DNA from 3 places in the Streptomyces sp. NPDC007907 genome. Region 1 is predicted to be linked to each of the others. Evidence: riboswitches for the same ligand, from Rfam matches in the RefSeq annotation. Region 1 holds a riboswitch; each other region holds the start of a gene.

Region 1 (7,306 bases):
GGTCGCGCAGTTCCCCGCGCCCCTGGGGCATCCGTCATCAGGGCGTTACCTCCATGCGGTCGGTCGATGCCAGAAGATCCCAGGCCAGTAGGCCCGCGCCGAGACAACCTGCACTGTCGCCCAACGCCGCCGGGACGAGTGTCGGTTGTTTCTGGAAGGTGATGCGGCTGCGGATCGCTTCCCCCAACGGCGTGAACAGGGTCTCTCCCGCTTCCGCCAGGCCGCCGCCGATGATCAGGACGCGGGGGTCCAGCAGGGTCAGGGCCGTGACCAGCCCGTCGGCCAGAGCGTCGATCGCCTGGTGCCAGACCGCCCGGGCCGTCGGGTCGCCGGAGTCCACCGCCTTCGCGCAGTCGGCGGCGTCGGCGCCCGGGTCGCCCGAGGCCGTGGCCCACGCCTCGCTCACGGCCGCCGCCGAGGCGAAGCGCTCCAGGCAGCCGTGCTGTCCGCACGGGCAGAGGGCGCCGCCGGGGCGGACGACGATGTGGCCGATCTCGCCCGCGAAGCCGTGCGCGCCCGCCTCGACCCGGCCGTCGACGCCGATGGCGCCCGCGATGCCGGTGCCCAGCGCCACGAACAGGAACCGGTCCGCACCCCGGCCCGCGCCGACCCGGCCCTCGGCGAGGCCGCCGGTGCGCACGTCGTGCCCGAGGGCGACGGGGACGCCCAGCCGCTGCTCCAGCAGCTCGCGCAGGGGGACGTCCCGCCAGCCGAGGTTGGCCGCGTAGACGGCGACGCCGTCCGCCTCGTCGACGATGCCCGGGACGGCCACGCCGGCGGCGGACGCGGGCGTGCCGAACCGCTCGGCGCCGTGGGCGTGCAGCTCGGCGGCGAAGTCGAGGATGCCCGCGACGACGGCGTCCGCCCCCTGGGTACGTCCGGTGGCCCGGCGGGCCCGGTGCAGCACCTCGCCCCCCGGACCCGCCAGGGCGGCCTTCATCCCGGTGCCGCCCACGTCGAGGGCGATGACATGTTTCACGGGGACAGTGTGACCCGGGGACCCGCAAGAGGTCTAGTCCACTCACGTGGTGTAGACCTTGTTCCGGATATCGAAATCTTTCGGCGGCGGTGACGCCGGGGTTGGGGAAGAACAGCGGTGCAGCGGCGGCGGATGGCAGGAACGATCGCGGTGGTGTCCGCACTGGGCATGACGGCGGTCCTCGGCGGCTGCGGACTCACGGGCGGCTCGGCCGACGTGACCCTGAAGCTGGTCGCCGCCGACTACGGCGACAGCGCGGCCAACAGCTCCAAGAAGTACTGGGACAAGCTCGCCGAGGAGTACGAGGCCGACCACCCCGACGTCGAGATCGACGTCAGCGTCTACTCCTGGAACGACGTCGACCGCAAGGTCCGGGAGATGGTCGCCGCCGGTGACCCGCCGGACATGGCGCAGATCGGCGCCTACGCCGACTACGCGGCGGAGAACCAGCTCTACAAGGCCGACGACCTGCTCTCCATACCCGTGCAGGCCGACTTCGTGGGGCAGCTGGCCTCCGCGGGCCAGGTGAAGGGCGTGCAGTACGGCATGCCGTTCGCCGCCTCCACCCGCGTGCTCTTCTACAACAAGTCCCTCTTCGCCAAGGCCGGCATCACCCCGCCCGAGTCCTGGGACGACCTGGCCGAGGACGCCGAGGCCCTCAAGGCGAAGGGCGTGAAGTACCCGTACGCGCTGCCCCTCGGCCCGGAGGAGGCGCAGGCCGAGACCATGCAGTGGATGCTCAGCGGCGGGGGCGGCTACACCGACGGCGCCGACAGCTACGGCATCGACTCCCCGGAGAACATCGACACCTTCTCGTGGCTGAAGAACGACCTGGTCGGCAAGGGCCTGACCGGGCCGGTCGCGCCGGGGCAGCTCAACCGGGCGGCGGCGTTCGCGGCGTTCGCCAAGGGCGAGGTCGGCATGCTCAACGGCCACCCCTCGCTGATGAAGATCGCCGCGAAGCAGGGCGTCAAGTACGGGATGGTGCCCACCCCGGGCCACGAGGGCCCGAGCCGGTCCACGCTGGGCGTCTCCGACTGGATGACCGCGTTCCGCAAGAACGGCCACCGCGACCAGGTGGGGGGCTTCCTCGACTTCGTCTACAGCGAGAAGAACGTGCTGGCCTTCTCGCGCGAGTACGACCTGCTGCCGGTCACCACGTCCGCGTCCGGCACGATGGCCTCCTCCGAGGAGGACCGGCACCTCAAGCCGTTCCTGGAGGAGCTGCTGGCCTCCGAGCTCTACCCGGTCGGCAAGACCTCCTGGGCCGATGTCAGTGCCCGGGTCAAGCAGCAGATCGGCAAGGCCGTCGCGCCCGGCGGCAGCCCGTCGGGCGTCCTGGGCCACCTCCAGGCCGAGGCGACCCGGGCGGAGAGCGCGGAGTAGCTTCGCTGTGCTGTCGGTGGGGGGCGTTACGGTGCCGTGCATGGACGAGGACACGGGTGAGCAGGGGCTCGGGCGCAGGGAGCGGGACATTCTCGCGCTCGAACGCCGGGGGTTCTCCGGGCCCGGTGCGAAGGAGCGGGCGATACGTGAGGAGCTGGGGCTCGCGCCTGTTCGCTACTACCAGCTGCTCAATGCGCTGCTGGATGATGCTCGGGCGTTGGCGCATGATCCTGTGACGGTGAATCGGCTGCGGCGGGTTCGGGAGCGGCGTCGGTCTGAGCGGTGAGGGGCGGGGGCTTCTGGCCGCCGCGGGGTGCGGGTGCGTCGTGGTTGTTCGCGCAGTTCCCCGCGCCCCTGAAGGGCGTGACCCTTCAGCCCATCCGGTCCGCCAAGGCCGTCAGTAGGTCCACAACCCCCTCCGGGCCGTCCACCACCACGTCCGCCCGCTCGCGCAGCTCGGTCACCTCGTCGCTGCCGCTGCACACCAGCAGGCCCGGGGTGCCGGTCGTGCGGAGGGTGTCCACCGCGGCGTAGGCGGGCAGGTCGCCCAGGTCGTCGCCGGCGTAGAGGACCGAGCCGGCGCCGATCTCCCGGGCGTGGTCGATCAGGGCCACGCCCTTGTCCATGCCGGGCGGGCGCAGTTCGAGGACCATGCGGCCGGGCTCGACGATCAGGCCGTGCCGGGTCGCCAGGGCGGTGAGCGGCTCGCGCAGGGCCTCGAAGGCGGCCTGCGGGTCGGCGGCCCGGCGGGTGTGCACGGCCACCGCCCGGCCCTTGTCCTCCACCCAGGCGTCGCTCCCTTCGAGCAGCCCGGGCAGTTCGGCGCGGACGGCGTCGACGCCGGGGTGCGGCGCGGGCGCGGTGACCTCGCCGCTGCGGGCGTCCCACCGCTCGGCGCCGTAGTGCCCGAGGACGACGAGGTGCCCGAGGCCGGGCACGTTCGCGAAGCCGCCGTTGCGTACGGCGACGTCGGCGGGCCGGCCGGTGATCACCGCGATGGCGGCGACCTTCGGGGCGAGCGCCGCCAGTGCGCCCAGCGCCTGTGGATGGGCCCGGGCCTGCTCGGGGTCGGCCACGATCGGCGCGAGCGTCCCGTCGAAGTCCAGCGCGATCAGGGCCTTGCCGGGCTGCGCGAGGAGGGCGTCGAGGCCGTATTGCCCGGCCTTGGTGGCTGGGGTGGGAAGGCTGCTCATTCGGCCCTCAGCCCCTCAACGCGTCGAGCTGGTCCAGGAACCACCGCGCCGGTGGCAGGGCCGTCGCCGCGGCGGCCAGGCGCTTGCTGCGTTCGGCGCGTTCCTCCGGGCGCATCGACAGCGCCTCGTGCAGGGCCGCCGCCGTGCCCGTCACGTCGTAAGGGTTCACGGTGATCGCGTCCTCGCCCAGCTCCTCGTGCGCCCCGGCCTCCCGGGACAGCACCAGCGCGCAGCCCGCGTCGGACACCACCGGGACCTCCTTGGCGACGAGGTTCATGCCGTCGCGGATCGGGTTGACCAGGGCCACGTCGGCCAGCCGGTAGGCGGCCAGCGAGCGCGCGAAGTCGTCCTTGACGTGCAGCACGACCGGCTTCCAGCCCGGCGTGCCGTACTCGGCGTTGATCTCGTCCGCGAGCCGCTGCACCTCGGCCGTGTAGTCCCGGTACACCGCGAGGTCCTGCCGGGAGGGGTAGGCGAAGGCGACGTGCACCACCTGCTCGCGCCACTCGGCGTGGGTCTCCAGCAGCCTGCGGTAGGCCAGCATGCCGCGCACGATGTTCTTGGACAGTTCGGTGCGGTCCACGCGGACGATGGTGCGGCGGCCCTCGCCGATCTCCTGCCGCAGCGCGGTGATCCGCTCCTCGACGTCCGGCTCGTGGGCCCGCTTGCGCAGAAAGTCGGCGTCGGCGCCGAGGCCGTGCACCCCGACCCGGGTGCCGCCGAGCCCGCCCGCGAACCGCTCGGCGCACGCGGTGAACGCCTCCGCCCAGCGCTCGGTCAGGAAGCCCAGCCGATCCGCGCCGAGCATGCCGCGCAGCACCTGCCCGGCCACGTCGTCGGGCAGCATCCGGAAGTACTCCGGCGGCGCCCACGGCGTGTGCGAGAAGTGCCCGATGCGCAGGTCGGGCCGCAGCTCGCGGAGCATGCCCGGCACCAGCGTCAGGTGGTAGTCCTGCACCACGACCGCCGCGCCCTGCGCCGCCTCCTCGGCCAGCGCCTCGGCGAACGCCCGGTTGTACGCCTCGTAGGACGCCCACTGCCGCCGGAACTCCGCGTCGAAGACGGGCTCCAGGGGCGTCTGGTAGAGCATGTGGTGCACGAACCACAGGACCGAGTTGGCGATGCCGTTGTACGCGTCGGCGTGCACGTCGGGCGGGATGTCCAGCATCCGCACGCCGTCCTCGCCGACGCCGCGCCCCACCGCCTCCCGGTCGCCGTCGGAGAGCGCCGAGCACACCCACAGCGCGTCCGCGTCCGAGCCGATCGCGGAGAGCCCGGACACCAGCCCGCCGCCGCCCCGCTTGGCGTCCAGCGAACCGTCCGCTCCCACCGTGTACGAGACCGGGCCACGGTTGGAGGCCACCAGCACCTGTGCAGCACCGTACGTTGAAGCCATAAGCCTCAACCTAGCCCGGCCCCGAAACGCTCAAACGTGCGGATCTGCCGCGCCCGGCCGAAAACGGCCCCGGTCAGGCAGCCTTCCGGGCCTGGTACTCGGAGATCTCCACCATCGGCGGACGCTCCTCGGTGTCCACGGAGTAGGTCCTCGGCTCGAAGCCGTCCGTGCCCCGCTCGAACTGGGTCAGGGACGGCCGGATCAGGTGCCCGCGGGCCAGCCGCAGCTGGGCCGTGCGGTAGATCGCGGCGGCCATCCGGCCCAGCGCCTGCCCGTCCTGGTGCCGGTGCTTGCGCACCCCCACGTCCACCTGGGCGAGGGCGTCCAGCCCCGCCAGGTGCAGCGCGTCGACCATCATGCCCAGCTCGACGCCGTACCCGACCGGGAAGGGCAGCTGCTCCAGCAGGGAGCGGCGGGCCGCGTACTCGCCGCCGAGCGGCTGCACGAAGCCGGCCAGCTGCGGCCAGTGCATGTTGAGCAGCGGGCGGGCCATCAGCTCGGTGACCCGGCCGCCCTGCCCGGTGGCGCCGCCGAGCGGGCGGTCGTACATGGCCTTCACCAGGTCCACGTCCGGGTCCGTGAGCAGCGGGCCCACGATCCCCGAGACGAAGCCGGACGAGAAGTCCCTGAGGTCCGCGTCGACGAAACAGACGATGTCCCCGCGGGTGACCAGCAGTGAGCGCCACAGCACCTCGCCCTTGCCGGGCACGGCTGGCAGGCGCGGGAGTATCACGTCCCGGTGCACCACGCGCGCGCCCGCGGCGGCGGCGACCTCCGCGGTGCGGTCGGTCGACCCCGAGTCGACGACGACCAGCTCGTCGACGAGCGGGACCTGCAGCATCAGGTCGTGGCGGATGACGGAGGCGATGTCGCCGACCGTCTCCTCCTCGTTCAGCGCGGGCAGCACCACACTGACCGTCTGGCCCGTGCGCTGCTTCGCTGCGAGGATCTGGTGGAGGGGGCGATCGTTCGCGGACCAGGAACGGGTGCTCAGCCAGCGCTCGACTTCTTCCAGCACCGTGCGGCTCCTCTGCGTGCTCCGGGCGGGACGGAGTGATCCATCTCGCGGTTCGGACGACTATCTCAACTGTCCTGGTCGTCGGTTACAGTCTTGAACAACGCGGATGACCATCGCATGTCCGGGGTCACCCGCCTTTACAACCGCATACAGCTCATCCAGAGGGGCAGAGGGAAACGGCCCGATGAAGCCCCGGCAACCCTCCAGTCGGTACTCGTAGGTCGCTGTCGACCACTTCGCGAGGCTCCCGGCTAGGGAAGGTGCCAAATCCGTCTCACGGCGAGATGCGTCGTGAGGAAGATGAGGAGAAAGGGCCTCGCCTCACATGGCTGTGCAGACTGTTGCAAGCACCACTGACTCCACCGTAGACCTCGGTCCCGCGGCTGCCCTCAGCTGCCGCGAGTGCGGTCACCGCGTACCCCTCGGCCCGGTCTTCGCGTGCGAGGAGTGTTTCGGCCCGCTGGAGATCGCCTACGACTTCTCGGGCTACGACACCGAAGAGCTCCGCAAGCGCATCGCAGCGGGCCCCGCGAACATCTGGCGCTACGCCCCGCTGCTGCCGGTCCCGGCCGACGTGGCGGACAAGCCGAACATCAACCCCGGCTGGACCAAGCTCGTCAAGGCCGACAACCTCGCACGCGAGCTGGGTGTCGACGCCGGCAAGCTGTTCGTCAAGGACGACTCCGGCAACCCGACGCACTCCTTCAAGGACCGGGTCGTCGCCCAGGCCCTGGAGGCCGCCCGCGCCTTCGGTTTCACCACGCTCTCCTGCTCCTCCACCGGCAACCTCGCCGGTGCGGTGGGCGCCGCCGCGGCCCGCGCCGGCTTCCGCTCCTGCGTGTTCATCCCGCACGACCTGGAGCAGGGCAAGGTCGTCATGGCCGCGGTCTACGGCGGCGAGCTCGTCGGCATCGAGGGCAACTACGACGACGTGAACCGCTTCTGCTCCGAGCTGATCGGCGACCCGGCCGGTGAGGGCTGGGGCTTCGTCAACGTCAACCTGCGGCCGTACTACGCGGAGGGTTCCAAGACCCTGGCGTACGAGATCTGCGAGCAGCTCGGCTGGCGGCTGCCGGACCAGCTCGTGGTGCCGATCGCCTCCGGCTCGCAGCTCACGAAGATCGACAAGGGTCTGCAGGAGCTGATCAAGCTCGGTCTGGTCGAGGACAAGCCGTACAAGATCTTCGGTGCGCAGGCCGAGGGCTGCTCGCCGGTGTCGACGGCGTTCAAGGCCGGGCACGACGTCGTCCGTCCGCAGAAGCCGGACACCATCGCCAAGTCCCTCGCGATCGGCAACCCGGCGGACGGGCCGTACGTGCTGGACATCGCGCGGC
Region 2 (7,306 bases), on a different contig from region 1:
ACGCCGTGTTCGCACCCGCGGACAAGGCGCAGGCCGACGAAACCGCCCAGTCCCTCACCATCGAGGAGGGCAAGAAGCTCTACTCGGTCGGCTGCGCCAGTTGCCACGGCACCGGCGGTCAGGGCACCTCCGACGGCCCCAGCCTGGTGGGCGTGGGCGCCGCGGCCGTCGACTTCCAGGTGGGCACCGGCCGGATGCCGGCCGCCACCTCCCAGGGCCCCCAGGTCCCGGCGAAGAAGAACATCTACTCGCAGGCCGAGATCGACCAGCTCGCGGCGTTCATCGCCTCGCTGGGTGCCGGTCCGTCCGTCCCGACGGAGGAGCAGTACGGCCCCGAGGGCGCCGACATCGCCAAGGGCGGTGAGCTGTTCCGCACCAACTGCGCGCAGTGCCACAACTTCACCGGCAAGGGCGGCGCGCTGACGCACGGCAAGTACGCGCCGACCCTCGAGGGCGTCTCCCCGAAGCACATCTACGAGGCCATGCAGACCGGCCCGCAGAACATGCCGTCCTTCCCCGACACCACGCTGTCGGAGAAGAACAAGAAGGACATCATCGCGTACCTCGACGCGGTCAACAGCGAAAAGACCGAGAGCCCCGGTGGCCTCGAACTGGGTGGCCTCGGGCCGGTCAGTGAGGGCCTGTTCGGCTGGATCTTCGGTCTCGGCGGTCTGATCGCCGTCGCCGTGTGGGTCGCCGCCCGGACCGCAAAGGCCAAGAAGTCATGAGTAGCCAAGACATTCCAGAAGAGAACCTGCCTGCCGCGCAGTCCGCAGGCCATGACGAGCACGGGCACGGCGTGGTGAGCGTCGCGGACGACAAGAACCCGTTCGCGGACCCGGGCCTGCCGCCCCACGAGCACCGGGTCCAGGACATCGACGAGCGGGCCGCCAAGCGGTCCGAGCGTGCGGTCGCCCTGCTGTTCACGGTGTCGATGCTGGCCACCGTCGCCTTCATCGCCTCCTTCGTGGCGATCCCGGTCGACAAGGCGGTCTTCATCTTCCCGCTGGGCCACATCAGCGCGCTGAACTTCGCGCTGGGCCTGTCGCTCGGCATCGCGCTGTTCTGCATCGGCGCGGGCGCCGTCCACTGGGCGCGCACCCTGATGTCCGACGTGGAGGTCGCCGACGAGCGGCACCCGATCGAGGCGCCGCCCGAGGTCCGCGAGAAGGTCTTCGCCGACTTCAAGCAGGGTGCCAAGGAGTCCGCGCTCGGCCGCCGCAAGCTGATCCGCAACACGATGCTCGGCGCGCTCACGCTGGTGCCGCTCTCCGGCGTCGTGCTGCTGCGTGACCTCGGTCCGCTGCCCGGCACCAAGCTCCGCCACACGCTGTGGTCCAAGGGCAAGCTGCTCGTCAACATGAACACCAACGAGCCGCTGCGTCCGTCCGATGTCGCGGTCGGTTCGCTGACCTTCGCCAAGCCCGAGGGCCTGGAGGAGCACGACCACGACTTCCAGAACGAGATCGCCAAGGCCGCCCTGATGATCGTCCGGATCCAGCCGGAGGACATCAAGGACAAGCGCGAGCTCGCGTGGTCGCACCAGGGCATCGTCGCGTACTCGAAGATCTGCACCCACGTCGGTTGCCCGATCTCCCTGTACGAGCAGCAGACGCACCACGTGCTCTGCCCCTGCCACCAGTCCACCTTCGACCTCTCCGACGGTGCCCGAGTGATCTTCGGTCCCGCCGGTCACGCCCTGCCGCAGCTCCGCATCGGCGTGAACGACGAGGGCTACCTCGAGGCGCTCGGCGACTTCGAAGAGCCCGTCGGCCCTGCTTTCTGGGAGCGCGGATGAGCACTGCACAGAATCGCCGCAAGGCGCCCGCGGGTGAGCGGGTCGCCGACTGGGCCGACGGCCGCCTCGGGATCTACTCCCTGGCCAAGGCCAACATGCGCAAGATCTTCCCGGACCACTGGTCCTTCATGCTGGGTGAGATCTGCCTCTACAGCTTCATCATCATCATCCTCACGGGTGTGTACCTGACGCTGTTCTTCCACCCGTCGATGAACGAGGTGGAGTACCACGGCAGTTACGTCCCGCTCCAGGGGCAGCTGATGTCGGAGGCGTTCGCCTCGACCCTGGACATCAGCTTCGACGTCCGCGGCGGTCTGCTCATCCGGCAGATCCACCACTGGGCGGCGATCATCTTCCTCGCCGGCATGTTCGTGCACATGATGCGCGTCTTCTTCACCGGCGCGTTCCGCAAGCCGCGCGAGATCAACTGGCTGTTCGGCTTCCTGCTGTTCGTCCTGGGCATGTTCACCGGCTTCACCGGCTACTCGCTCCCGGACGACCTGCTCTCCGGCACCGGTGTCCGCTTCACGCAGGGCGCGATCCTGTCCGTGCCGATCGTGGGCACGTACATCTCGATGTTCCTGTTCGGCGGGGAGTTCCCGGGGACCGACTTCGTCGCCCGGTTCTACTCGATCCACATCCTGCTGCTGCCGGGCATCATGCTCGGGCTCGTGGTCGGCCACCTGATCCTGGTCTTCTACCACAAGCACACCCAGTTCGCGGGTCCCGGCCGGACCAACAAGAACGTGGTCGGCATGCCGCTGCTGCCGGTCTACATGGCCAAGGCCGGAGGCTTCTTCTTCCTGGTCTTCGGTGCCATCGCGGCCCTGGCCGGCATCGCGACGATCAACCCGATCTGGGTCCTCGGCCCGTACCGGCCCGACCAGGTGTCCACCGGTGCCCAGCCCGACTGGTACATGGGCTTCGCCGAGGGTCTGATCCGAGCCATGCCGGGCTGGGAGATCAACATCTGGGGTCACACGCTGGTCCTGGGCGTGTTCATCCCGCTGGTGCTCTTCGGTGTCTTCCTCGCGATCATCGCCCTGTACCCGTTCATCGAGTCCTGGGTCACCGGGGACAAGCGCGAGCACCACATCCTGGACCGGCCGCGCAACGCCCCGACCCGCACGGGTGTCGGTGTCGCCTGGGTCACCGGCTACATCATCATGCTGATCGGCGGTGGCAACGACATCGTCGCCACGCACTTCCACCTGTCGATCAACTCGGTGACCTGGTTCGTCCGGATCGGGTTCTTCCTCGGCCCGGTCATCGCCTTCGTCATCACCAAGCGCATCTGCCTCGGCCTGCAGCGCCGGGACAAGGAGAAGGTGCTGCACGGCCGCGAGTCGGGCATCATCAAGCGCCTGCCGCACGGTGAGTTCATCGAGGTGCACGAGCCGCTCAGCCAGGAGCAGATGTACACGCTCACGGCGCACGAGCAGTACAAGCCGGCCGAGATCGGCCCGACGGTCGACGAGAACGGTGTCGAGCGCAAGGTGAAGGGTTCCGAGAAGCTGCGCGCCAAGCTCAGCGACGCCTACTACGGCGAGGGTTCCCAGATCCCGAAGCCCACCGCCGAGGAGTACCGGGAGATCACGAGCGGCCACGGCCACCACTGATCACTGCTTCGCCACGCCACAGAAGGGCCCCGTCCGACGATCGGACGGGGCCCTTCGGCCTGCCCCGGGCTGGATAGGGTGGACCCCGTTGAGACTCTCGTCCCGTAGTGCGGGACGCCTGACCCTGGAGCGGCTTATGAGCGCTGTGACCCCCGCTGGAGGCGACACCGCGGCGGGCCGCTCCTGGCCCCTGCTGCTGAACGGCCTGCTGGACGGCAGGCACCTGAGCGCGGACGACACCGCCTGGGCGATGGACCGGATCATGCGCGGCGAGGCGACCGAGGCGCAGATCGCCGGGTTCGTCGTGGCTCTGCGTGCCAAGGGCGAGACCGTCGAGGAGATCAACGGCCTGGTCCGCACGATGTACGCGCACGCCAACGTGATCGAGGTGCCCGGGGCGACGGTCGACATCGTCGGCACCGGTGGCGACGGCGCGAAGACGGTCAACATCTCCACGATGTCCTCGATCGTCGTCGCCGGCACCGGCGCGAAGGTCGTCAAGCACGGCAACCGGGCCGCGTCCTCGGCGTCCGGGGCCTCCGACGTGCTGGAGAAGCTCGGCGTCAACCTGGAGCTGCCGCTGCACCGGGTCGCGGAGGTCGCCGAGGAGGCCGGGATCACCTTCTGCTTCGCGGTGAAGTTCCACCCGGCGCTGCGGCACGCGGGCGCCGCCCGCGGCCAGTTGGGCATCCGCACGGTGTTCAACGCCCTCGGCCCGCTCACCAACCCGGCCCGGGTCCGCGCCCAGGCCGTCGGGGTGGCGGACCCCCGCATGGCGCCGATCGTCGCGGGCGTCTTCGCCGAGCGCGGCAACTCGTCCCTGGTCTTCCGGGGCGACGACGGCCTCGACGAACTGACCACCACGGCCACCTCCCGGGTGTGGATCGTCCGGGACGGCACGGTCACCGAGGAGGCCTTCGACCCGCGCGACGTGGGCCTCGAACTGGTCCCCGTGGAGGCGCTGCGCGGCGCCGACGCCTCCTACAACGCCGAGGTCGCCCGGCGTCTGCTGGACGGCGAGCCGGGCCCGGTCCGCGAGGCGGTCCTGCTGAACTCGGCCGCGGCCCTGGCGGCCCTGGAGCCCACCGCCGCGCCCCTGGCCGAGCAGATCGGCGCCGGGATGGCCAAGGCGGCCGAGTCGATCGACTCGGGGGCGGCCAAGCGCACGCTGGAGCGCTGGGTGGCCGCGAGCAACGCGTAACGGATCCCGTTCGTGAAGGGACCGGCGTCCCGCGATCCGGACTCGGCTTGCGGGGCGCCGATCTTTTCGCGTACGTTCCTGAGCAGGTCATGAGTGACAGTCATGAGGCCCCGGCCGACTGTCCGGCAACCCTCCGTCCGTGGCGGGGTGCCCCGGGTGAGGACCGGGTCGTAGGCAGCGAGGTCTACGGCAAGCGCGTGACGAGGAGTCTTCCGTGAACCAGCGAATGCGATAGGGCCGCAGAGCCCCGCCTCCGCATCCCCCTTCTCCTTTCACCCCCGCTCGAGCCGTACGCGCTCGCGGGCGGATTCCACCTGCCTTCACGGGAGTTCCGTCATGTCTGTCTCCACCCTTGCCGCCGACCAGTCCGTTTGTGCCCCGCTGCCCGTTCTGGGACGAGACGTCACCGTGCCGCTCGTGACCGGCGGTGAGGTCACCTACGCCGCGCTCGACTACGCCGCCAGCGCCCCGGCGCTCCAGCGGGTCTGGGACGACGTCGCCGCGTACGCGCCGTACTACGGCAGCGTGCACCGCGGTGCCGGGTACCTGTCCCAGCTGTCGACCGACCTGTTCGAGAACGCCCGCCGGACCGTCGCCGGGTTCCTCGGCTGCCGCGCGGACGACCAGGTCGTGTTCACCCGGTCGACCACCGACTCCCTCAACCTCCTCGCCGCCGCGCTCCCCGCCGACTGCCAGGTCTTCGTCTACGAGACCGAGCACCACGCCTCCCTGCTGCCGTGGCGCAGCGCGCGGGTCACCTACCTCGACGCCCCGAGCAGCCCCCGGCAGGCTGTCGAGACCCTTGAGCGCGCCCTCGCCGACCGGGACCCCTACGGGCCGGCCCTCGTCTGCGTCACCGGCGCCTCCAACGTCACCGGCGAGCTGTGGCCCGTGCGGGAGCTCGCCGCGGCTGCGCACGCCCACGGCGCGCGGATCGTGCTCGACGCCGCCCAGCTGGCCCCGCACCACCCCGTGTCCGTCGCGGACCTCGACGTCGACTGGGTCGCCTTCTCCGGGCACAAGCTGTACGCGCCCTTCGGCTCCGGCGTCCTGGCCGGGCGGGCCGACTGGCTGCGCGCGGCCGAGCCGTACCTCGCGGGCGGCGGCGCCAGCCGCAAGGTCAGCCGGCGCGAGGACGGGGGAGTGGACGTGGAGTGGCACGACAGCGCCGCGCGCCACGAGGCCGGCTCGCCCAACGTCATCGGCGCCTACGCCGTCGCCTCGGCCTGCAAGGCGCTGTCCGAGGCGGGCTTCGACACCCTCGTCGCCCGGGAGCAGCACCTGGTCCGCACGGTGCGCGAGGGTCTCGCCGACGTCCCCGAGGTGCGGTTCCTCTCCCTCTTCGGGGACGACGCGCCGCGCGTCGGTGTGCTCTCCTTCGTCGTCGAGGGCTGGAACAGCTCCCACTTCGCCGCCGCCCTGTCCGCCGAGTACGGCATCGGCGTACGGGACGGGCTGTTCTGCGCCCACCCGCTGCTGCGCACGCTGCTCGGCAGTGACCCGCAGGCGCAGGGCGAGTGCGGGGCGCCCGACGCCGCGCCCGGGGAGAAGTCGCTCAACGCCATCCGGGTCAGCTTCGGCGCGGGCACGCCCGACGAGCACGTGGAGCGGTTCGTGCGGGCGGTGAAGGAGCTCGTGGCGGACGGGGCGAAGTGGAACTACCGCACCGAGGACGGCCGCTGCGTGCCGGACACCTCCGCCTGAGGCGGTCCTCCCCGGGGGGCGGGGACTAGTTGTCCAGGCCGATCGAGAACGCCGCCTCCAGGTCGTGCTGCGAGTACGTGCGGAACGCCACGTGTGTGTCGGTCCCCTCCACCCCGGGGATCTTGCTGATCCGGCCGGGGATGACCTCCGCCAGGTCCTCGTGCTCGCGCACCCGGACCATCGCGATCAGGTCGTAGGTGCCGGTGACCGAGAAGACCTCGCTGACGCTGTCCAGCGCCGCGATCGACTCGGCGATCTCGGGGATCCGGTCCACGCTGGTCTTGATCAGGACGATCGCGGTGATCACGGCTGGTTCTCTCCCTCGGGAGCCGGAGCAGGGGCGGCCTTCACTCTAGTGGGGCCGGTGGGGCGGCCGTAGCGGACCGACGCGTAGCCGAAGCCCAGACCGAAGCCGATCAGGTGGGCCAGGTAGGCCACCCCCGGCCCGTCCGAGGCCCGCCCCGCAGCCAGCCACTGCAACGCCGCCCAGAACGGCAGCACGACCCACGCGGGGAAGCGCACCGGCAGGAAGAACAGGAACGGCAGGAGACTGGTCACCCGGGCACGGGGAAACAGGTACAGGAACGCACCGAGGACCGCCGAGATCGCCCCTGAGGCACCGACCAGGGACTGCTCGGAGTCCGCGTTGGCGACGGCGTAGCCCAGCAGGGCCAGATAGCCACAGCCGACGTAGAACAGGGTGAACTGCACCCGTCCCATCCGCTCCTCGGTCATCGCCCCGAAGACGTAGAGGAAGAGCATGTTGCCGAGCAGGTGCACCCAGCTGCCGTGGACGAAGAGGGCCGTCGCGGGGGTGAGGGCCGACCCGGCGGACCCGTCCAGCAGCTCTTCGGGGATCACGCCCCAGCGCCGGAAGTAGGCCCGCTGCACGGCGAGCAGCTCGTCGCCCGTGCCGTACGCCGGGTTCAGGCCCGAGGCGGGTCCGGCCAGGAAGGCCAGGCAGCACAGGGCGATCAGGGTGTA
Region 3 (7,306 bases), on a different contig from region 1:
CGGGGCGGCCGACGACGTCCAGGTCGTAGATCTGCCCGCCCTGTTCGCGCAGCCTGAGGCCCTCGGCGAGAAACAGGAAGTCGAACTTGGCGCGTTCGGCGGTGCGTGCGAAGTGGGCGAAGGAGCTGAACTCGATGTGGCTGCCGGCCTGCGGGTCGCTCCACACGGTGGTGTTGTTGACGCCGGGGAAGTGCGCGGCCAGATGGATCTGCTTCAGCGGCTTGCTCATGGTGGGTGCGGTCCCTCCGGCTCAGGCGGTGGCGTAGCGGTTGGCGGGGCGGGTCAGGCCCAGCAGGCCACGCAGGGTGTCGGCCTCGTAGGCGGTGCGGAAGGCGCCCCGGCGCTGGAGCTCGGGAACCAGGCCGCGGGTGATGGCCGGCAGGTCGTGTCCGGCGACGGCGGGCCGCAGCCGGAATCCGCTCAGTCCCTCTCCCGCCAGTTCCTGCAACAGATCGGCGAGTTGGGAGGAGGTGCCGGTGAAGACCCGGGCGTCGCTGTCGTACGGCTCGCCCGCGAGCGCGTCGAGGCGTGCGCGCCGGTCCTCTGCCGCTGCCCGGTCGTCGTCGAGGAACACCACCAGGTCGCCGAACACGTGCAGCAGTTCACCGGCGCGTCCGGCTGCCTCCTGTTCGGCGCGGATCTCGGCAACGATCGCGCGGGCCTGCCCGGCGTCGTGCGGGGTGACGTAGCCGACGTCGGCCTGGCGGGCCACCAGCCGGTACGGGACGGTCTGGTGGGCGAGGGCGGTGACCACCGGCTGGCCCTGCGGTGGGCGTGGGGTGATGGAAGGGCCCTTGACGCTGAAGTGCTTGCCCTGGAAATCGATGTAGTGCAGTTTGTCGCGGTCGATGAAGCGGCCGGTCGCGGCGTCACGGATCTCGGCGTCGTCCTCCCAGCTGTCCCAGAGCCGGCGCACGACCTCGACGTGGTCGGCGGCCTCGTCGAAGAGGCCGGTGAGCCGTTCCTGTCCGGCCGGGGTCCGCAGCTCCTCCAGGCTGATCGGCGGGAAGCGGCGGCGGCCGAAGTGGTCGGCCTCGTACGGCCGGGCGCTGATCTGCACCCGCAGGCCCGCCCGGCCGGTGCTCACATGATCGAGGGTGGCGATGGCCTTGGAGATGTGGAACGGCTCGGTGTGGGTGGCGATCACGGTGGGCACCAAGCCGATGTGCCGGGTCAGGGGTGCGACGCGGGAGGCGGTCAGGACGGCGTCCAGACGGCCGCGGACCTGGTCGGTGCGGCCGTCCGGCTCGCCGTAGTGCGAGGACTGCAGACCGAGTCCGTCCTCGAAGGTGACGAAGTCGAGAAGGCCGCGCTCGGCCTCGGCGACGAGGTCCGCCCAGTATCCGGCGGTGAACAGGTCGCGGGGCCGGGCGACTTGCTCGCGCCAGGAGGCCGGGTGCCAGCCGGTGCCGTCGAGGGCGACGGCAAGGTGCAGAGAGGACACGGGAGTTGAGGACACGAGGCTGCCTTCCTGGAGGTCCGTACTGGATCGGCGGTCCGCGGGACGCTGCGTACGGCTGATGAGGAACGGGTCAGGAGTTGTCGAGCGGCAGCCCGGGCGGGTTGACCTCGGACTTGGTGACGGCGTCACTGGAGAGGTTCCAGGCGGCGAGCCACTTGGCGTACTGACCGTTGTCGATCAGGTGGTTGATGGCGTCGGCGAGCGGCTCGGCCAAGCCGCTGTCCTTCTTCGCGGTGGCCGCGATCAGCCCTTGGAGGCTCGCGCCGGCGCCGGAGTACTGGCCCGCGATCCTGGTCGCGTCGGGAGTCTTCTCCGTCTGGGTGACGTGGTAGGCGAGGTTGGGGCTGGGGCCCAGATAGGCGTCGATCTTGCCGCTGTTCAGGGCCAGGTAGAGGCTGTTGTTGTCCTGGAAGTACTTGATGGTGAGCTTCTTGCCCTCCTCCTCCAGCTTGTCCTTCCACCCCAGCAGGATCCGCTCCTGGTTGGTGCCCGCGCCGACCGAGACGGTCTTCCCCGCGAGGGCCTCGTAGTCACCGTCGAAGGCGAACTTCGAGGACTTGAGTGTCTCGAAGGCGAGGTCGTCCTTGCGGTAGGAGGCGAACTCGTACTTCCTCTTGCGTTCCTCGGTGTCGGTGATGTTCGAGAAGCCGACGTTCACCTTGCCGCTGTCGATGCCGACGAAGAGGTTCTCCCAGGTGAACCGCTTCACTTCGGGCTCCAGGCCGAGGACGGCCGCGACCAGTCTGGCCAGGTCGATCTCGGAGCCGGTGAGTGTCTTCTGGTCGCTGCCCACGAAGCCCAGCGGCGGGGAGCCGGAGGGCAGGGTGCCGGACCCGATCACCAGCTTGCCGCTCTTCCTGATCGCGTCGGGCAGCTGGGCGCTGATGGACTTGACCTCGGAGACCTTGAGGGTGGTCTCCTCGGCGGCGCCGTTGGACAGCCGGCCGACGGTGACCGTGCCGGCGCTGTCGCTCGTCGTGGTGGCCGCGTCGCTGTCGCCACCGCAGGCGGCGAGCCCGGTGGCCAGGGTGGCGACGGCGGTCGCCGCGGTGATGCCGCGTATCAGGCTGCGTCGGGTGAAGTGGACAGACATGGCCGTTCCTTGTCGGTGGGGAAGTGATGCGGGGAGTGATGCGGGTGGCGTGGGGGGAAGTCGAGGGGGCGGCGGTCAGAGGACCTTGCTGAGGAAGTCCCTGGTCCGCTCGTGCCGGGGCTTGTCGAGGACCTCGGAGGGCGGGCCCTGCTCGATGATCCTGCCGCCGTCGATGAAGACGACCCGGTCGGCGATCTCGCGGGCGAAACCGATCTCGTGGGTGACGATGAGGAGGGTGGTTCCGCTGGTCGCCAAGTCCTTGATGACGGCCAGGACTTCACCGACCAGTTCCGGGTCGAGGGCGGAGGTGGGCTCGTCGAAGAGGATGACGCCGGGGCGCAGCGCGAGGGCGCGGGCGATGGCGACGCGCTGCTGCTGGCCACCGGAGAGCTGGCGCGGGTAGGCGCCGGTCCTGTCGGCGAGGCCGACCCGGCCGAGGAGTTCGCGGGCGAGTTCCACGGCCTCGGGCTTGCCGAGCTTCCCGGTGGCGACCGGGGCGGCGGCCACGTTGTCCAGGACCGTCAGGTGCGGGAAGAGGTTGAAGTTCTGGAAGACGAAACCGATCCGGCTGCGCTGGGTGAGGATGGCCCGCTCGCTCAGTTCCTTCAGCCGCTCGCCCTGCCGCCGTACGCCGATCAGCTCGCCGTTGATGCTGACGTGGCCGATCTCGGGCCTCTCCAGGTGGTTGACGACCCGCAGCAGGGTGGACTTGCCGGATCCGGACGGGCCGAGGATGACGGTGACCTCCCCGGGGCGGACGGTCAGGTCGACACCGTCCAGGACCCGGTGGGTGCCGTACCACTTGTGCACGTCGTGGATCTCGACGGTGGCGGCTTCGGTGTCCGCCGGGGCTCGATGCGTTGTGGCGGTCATACGGCGGCCTCCTGGCGGATGCGGACCCGCAGGCCGGCGAGGCCGGCGCGGAGCTTCTGCAGCGGTGTCGGCGGCAGGCTGCGGGTGGCACCGCGGGCGTAGTGCCGCTCGACGTAGAACTGGACGACGGAGACGACACTGGTCAGGACCAGGTACCAGACGGTGACGACCAGCAGCAGCGGCACGATGTCGCCGGGGTAGGTGGAGCCCATGGTCTGGGCGGCGCCGAACAGGTCGAGCAGCGAGACGTAGAACACCAGCGAGGTGCCCTTGATCAGGCCGATGAGCTGGTTGACGTAGTTCGGGACGATGGAGCGCAGCGCCTGCGGAAAGACGACCTTCCGGAACTGGTAGCCCTTGGGCAGGCCGAGCGCGGAGGCCGCCTCGTGCTGCCCCTGGTCGACGGAGAGGATGCCGCCCCGGACGACTTCGGCGGCGTACGCGGCCTCGTGGAGGCTGAGCCCGACGACCGCGATGACCATGTCCGTGGCGAGTTTCGACTCGTCGAAGGAGAAGAAGGCCGGTCCGAAGGGGACACCGACGCTCAACGTCTTGTACAGCGCACTGAAGTTGTAGAGGAAGATCAGCACCACGATGAGCGGGACGGAGCGGAACGCCCAGACGTAGAGCCAGCTGACCGCCCGCAGCACCGGGCTCCCGGAGAGCCGGGCCAGCGCGAGGAGGATGCCGCCGGCGAGGCCCAGCACCGCGCTGTAGACGGTGACTTCGAGGGTGATGAGGAGCCCGTCGAGGATGGCCGGCCGCAGGAACCAGTAGCCGAAGCGGTCCCACTGGTAGAAGGGGTTGGAGACCAGACCGTGCACGAACTGGGCCGCCAGGACCAGGACGACCGCGGTGGCGATCCAGCGTCCCGGCCGCCGTAGCGGCAGAACGCGCTGGGCGGTGACGGCTTTCGGCGGTTCGGCGGCGGCCCGCGCCCCGGGGAGGGTGACGGTGGCGCCAGGGGGTTCACTCATGGTGGGCTCCGGCTGGGAGGGGAGATCCCGGAAGCGCGCGGCATGCGGGGGCGCGCACGCCGGCGAGGTACCGGGACCGGGGAGGACGACGGCACACCGAGTGAGCGGTGGTCGTCAGGGAAGGCGGGGGCTGCGGGGAGGTGTCAGCCCCGGCAGCGGGCACGGCCCGGTGCGGTACACAGTGCGCTGTTCACGCGGAGCAGATCGACGGCACGATCGGCGACGAGCAGGTTCGGGTACGACCGTACGCAGCCCTGGGGGCGGCGTGCGGCCGTCCTGGGAGCTGCGTACATGGCGTCACCGTCACTCTTCCGGCCCTGTGGGCCTCGCGCTTACCGAAACATCTTCGGTCCGGTCTTCACCTGGGGCACCCCACCGCGATGCGAGGGTTGCCGGTCAGCAAGCCAGGGCTTGTCGCTGACGCTCATGACCGTTCTGGCCCGTAGTTAAGACAACGGCCCGAACGAATGTCAACGCCGGTCCACCAGGTGGAACGGTCAACGGGCCGCGTGTGCCGCCCAGTCCAGGATCTGTACGGCTGCCCCGGCGGCCTCCAGGCCGTGGCAGCGGTCGTGGTGGCGGCGTTCGATGCCGCCGAGGTCGAGGTGGGTGCCGAAGGCCGGGTGGGTGGTCAGACGGCGGGCGTAGGCCCACAGGGTGGGGTGGTCGGCGATGCGCTGGACGGCGGAGGCGTCCAGATGGTTGCGGTGCACGGTGTCGAGTTGGACCAGGGCGACCCACAACTCGACGTCGGCGGCCGTGACGTCGTCGCGGATCATGTACGTCCGCCCGACCAGCCAGCGCTCCAGCGCGCCCAGTGCGTCCAGCAGTACGCCAAGAGCCGCCTCGCGGTCGGCCGGTCCGCCGTCGGCCGATCCGGCGCGCTGCGCGGCCTGTTCGACGCCCTGCGCGCACATCCGCTCGACGGCCTCGATCTCCGACTCCGCGCCGCACGGATAGAGCGAGGGGCCGCCGGTGGCGAAGCGGCGGGCGAGGTCGCGCATGATGTCCGGGGCGTGGGTGCTGACGATCCGTCCGGACCAGTCGTCACTGAGCACGGGCGCGACGGCCGGACCGGTGTACCGGTGGGCACTCGCCTCGTACAGCGAACGCAGGGCCGAGTGCCCGCCGTCGGGAGAGTCGGGCACGGCGGGCAGGAGGGTCACCGGACAGGCGGTGTCCCGGCCGAGCAGGCTGTGGGCGACGGCGATGCGCAGGCCGTCCGGACATGCGGTCGACAGATGGAGGCGGTAGCGGCCGGGAACGGCGTAGTGGCCGCTGCGCGCGTCCCTGCCGATACGGCCGCGGAAGGCCGGTACGGGGCGGTCGGACGCGTGGGCGGCCAGCGGTGTGACGGTCATGGTTCTCCCCGGGAGCGGGCGCGGACGTACGCGCGGCGGAAGCGACGTCGGACGAGGGAGCAGGGCTCACCCGTGCGCACCGGACAGGACGAAACCTCAGGGAAGGGGGACGCTGTCGGCGCGGGATGGGCGCGGCTCAGCCCTGGGACCTGATCGCGCTGCAGACGCGCTGCAGGTCGATGTGGCGGCGGGAGGTGAGAAGGAGAGGCGGACGGCTCACTCGGACGGTGACCGGTTCCAGACGCCTCATGTTTCCCTACCTCTTCACTGGGATTACCTCAGTGAGTGTCGATCCGTCGGGCACCGGCGTCAAGAGGTCCGTCCCGCATCTCGGACGCGCCGCTGGACGGCGGGCCCCGCGCGGCGCCGGGTCCTGTACACATGACTGACAAGAAGCTGTCACACACGGCCGGAATGCGGGTTCGGCCCGCGGTCGTTCTGACCGACATGACTGTTGGAGTAGCGCTCAACGCGTCCGACGCGCCGAACCAGATCGATGCCACCGTGCAACTCTCCCGCGAGGCCTCGGAGTCGGGACTCGCATCGGCCTGGTTCGGGCAAACCTTCGGCGCGGACTCACCCCAGCTCGCGGCGATCGTCGGACGCGAGGTGCCCGGACTGCAGGTCGGCACCTCCGCGATCCCCGTCTTCGGCCGCCACCCGCTGCTGGTGTCCAGCCAGGCCCAGACCGCCCAGGCCGCGACCCACGGTCGCTACCACCTCGGGCTGGCCCTGGGTACCAGACTCCTGACGGAGACCGGCTTCGGTCTGCCCTTCGAACGCCCCATCGCCCGGCTGCGTGAATTCCTCACCGCCCTGCGGCAGTTGACGGAGACCGGCACGGCCGACTTCCACGGCGAGCTGCTCACCGCCACCACCCCGATCTCCGCCCGGGTGCCGGGTGCCGAGAGCGGTGTCCCCGTGCTGGTCGCCGCGATGGGGCCGCAGGCCCTGCGGGTCAGCGGTGAGCTGGCGGACGGGATCCTGCCCTACCTGGCGGGACCGCGCGCCCTGGCGGAACACATCGTCCCCGCCGTGACCGCCGCGGCCGAGGCCGCCGGCCGTCCCGCCCCCAGGATCGTGGCCCTGGTGCCCGGCGTGGTCACCGACGACGTCGACGCGGTGCGGGCCAAGGCCGTCGAGAACCTGGCCTTCTACGAGCAGATCCCGTCCTACGCGCGGGTCATCGGACTCTCCGGCGGCAGGCGGGCCGCCGATCTGGCCGTGATCGGCGACGAGAAGACGGTCGAGGCCGAGGTACGCCGTTATCGCGACGCCGGCGCCACCGAGGTGGTGTTCTCGAGCACCGAGATCGCCGGAGAGGCCGACCGCCGACGCACCTGGCAGCTCCTGGGCGCACTGGCCCGCTGACGGCTTCCGTCCGCCCGGCAACCCGCCCACCGCGCACCGGAGTCCCGTCGACGACCGGTTCCTCGCCCTCGTCGAGGGAAGCGCCGGGGCCGGCCGTCGAGCCAGTGCGGTGGCCGAGCACGGTCGGCACAGGTGACGGGACGCGGCTCGGCCGGCTCAGCCGAGCACG

The links. Region 1 has a riboswitch for S-adenosylmethionine ahead of thrC (threonine synthase). Riboswitches for the same ligand answer to the same signal wherever they lie in the genome.
Region 2: linked by a shared signal. The riboswitch ahead of ACFZDI_RS29145 (aminotransferase class V-fold PLP-dependent enzyme) and the one ahead of thrC (threonine synthase) in region 1 are both predicted to bind S-adenosylmethionine.
Region 3: linked by a shared signal. The riboswitch ahead of ACFZDI_RS14045 (ABC transporter permease subunit) and the one ahead of thrC (threonine synthase) in region 1 are both predicted to bind S-adenosylmethionine.

Annotation. Positions count from the first base shown of each region.
Region 1 is NZ_JBIBKR010000006.1:460,561-467,866, reverse strand. Features, by position in the region: gene nagA (N-acetylglucosamine-6-phosphate deacetylase) at 1-38, opposite strand, end outside; gene ACFZDI_RS26570 (ROK family protein) at 38-979, opposite strand; gene ACFZDI_RS26565 (extracellular solute-binding protein) at 1,112-2,365, shown strand; gene ACFZDI_RS26560 (DUF3263 domain-containing protein) at 2,406-2,651, shown strand; gene otsB (trehalose-phosphatase) at 2,737-3,558, opposite strand; gene ACFZDI_RS26550 (trehalose-6-phosphate synthase) at 3,566-4,954, opposite strand; gene ACFZDI_RS26545 (glucosyl-3-phosphoglycerate synthase) at 5,028-5,972, opposite strand; SAM riboswitch class I at 6,124-6,279, shown strand; gene thrC (threonine synthase) at 6,298-7,306, shown strand, end outside.
Region 2 is NZ_JBIBKR010000007.1:411,736-419,041, reverse strand. Features, by position in the region: gene ACFZDI_RS29165 (c-type cytochrome) at 1-728, shown strand, start outside; gene ACFZDI_RS29160 (Rieske 2Fe-2S domain-containing protein) at 725-1,798, shown strand; gene ACFZDI_RS29155 (cytochrome bc complex cytochrome b subunit) at 1,795-3,417, shown strand; gene trpD (anthranilate phosphoribosyltransferase) at 3,554-4,618, shown strand; SAM riboswitch class IV at 4,704-4,820, shown strand; gene ACFZDI_RS29145 (aminotransferase class V-fold PLP-dependent enzyme) at 4,955-6,322, shown strand; gene ACFZDI_RS29140 (Lrp/AsnC family transcriptional regulator) at 6,348-6,629, opposite strand; gene ACFZDI_RS29135 (rhomboid family intramembrane serine protease) at 6,626-7,306, opposite strand, start outside.
Region 3 is NZ_JBIBKR010000003.1:575,047-582,352, forward strand. Features, by position in the region: gene ACFZDI_RS14025 (NtaA/DmoA family FMN-dependent monooxygenase) at 1-229, opposite strand, end outside; gene ACFZDI_RS14030 (LLM class flavin-dependent oxidoreductase) at 251-1,459, opposite strand; gene ACFZDI_RS14035 (transporter substrate-binding domain-containing protein) at 1,533-2,555, opposite strand; gene ACFZDI_RS14040 (ATP-binding cassette domain-containing protein) at 2,631-3,428, opposite strand; gene ACFZDI_RS14045 (ABC transporter permease subunit) at 3,425-4,405, opposite strand; SAM riboswitch class IV at 4,729-4,837, opposite strand; gene ACFZDI_RS14050 (glutathione S-transferase C-terminal domain-containing protein) at 4,903-5,766, opposite strand; gene ACFZDI_RS14055 (putative leader peptide) at 5,903-6,016, opposite strand; gene ACFZDI_RS14060 (LLM class F420-dependent oxidoreductase) at 6,214-7,137, shown strand; gene ACFZDI_RS14065 (catalase family protein) at 7,294-7,306, opposite strand, start outside.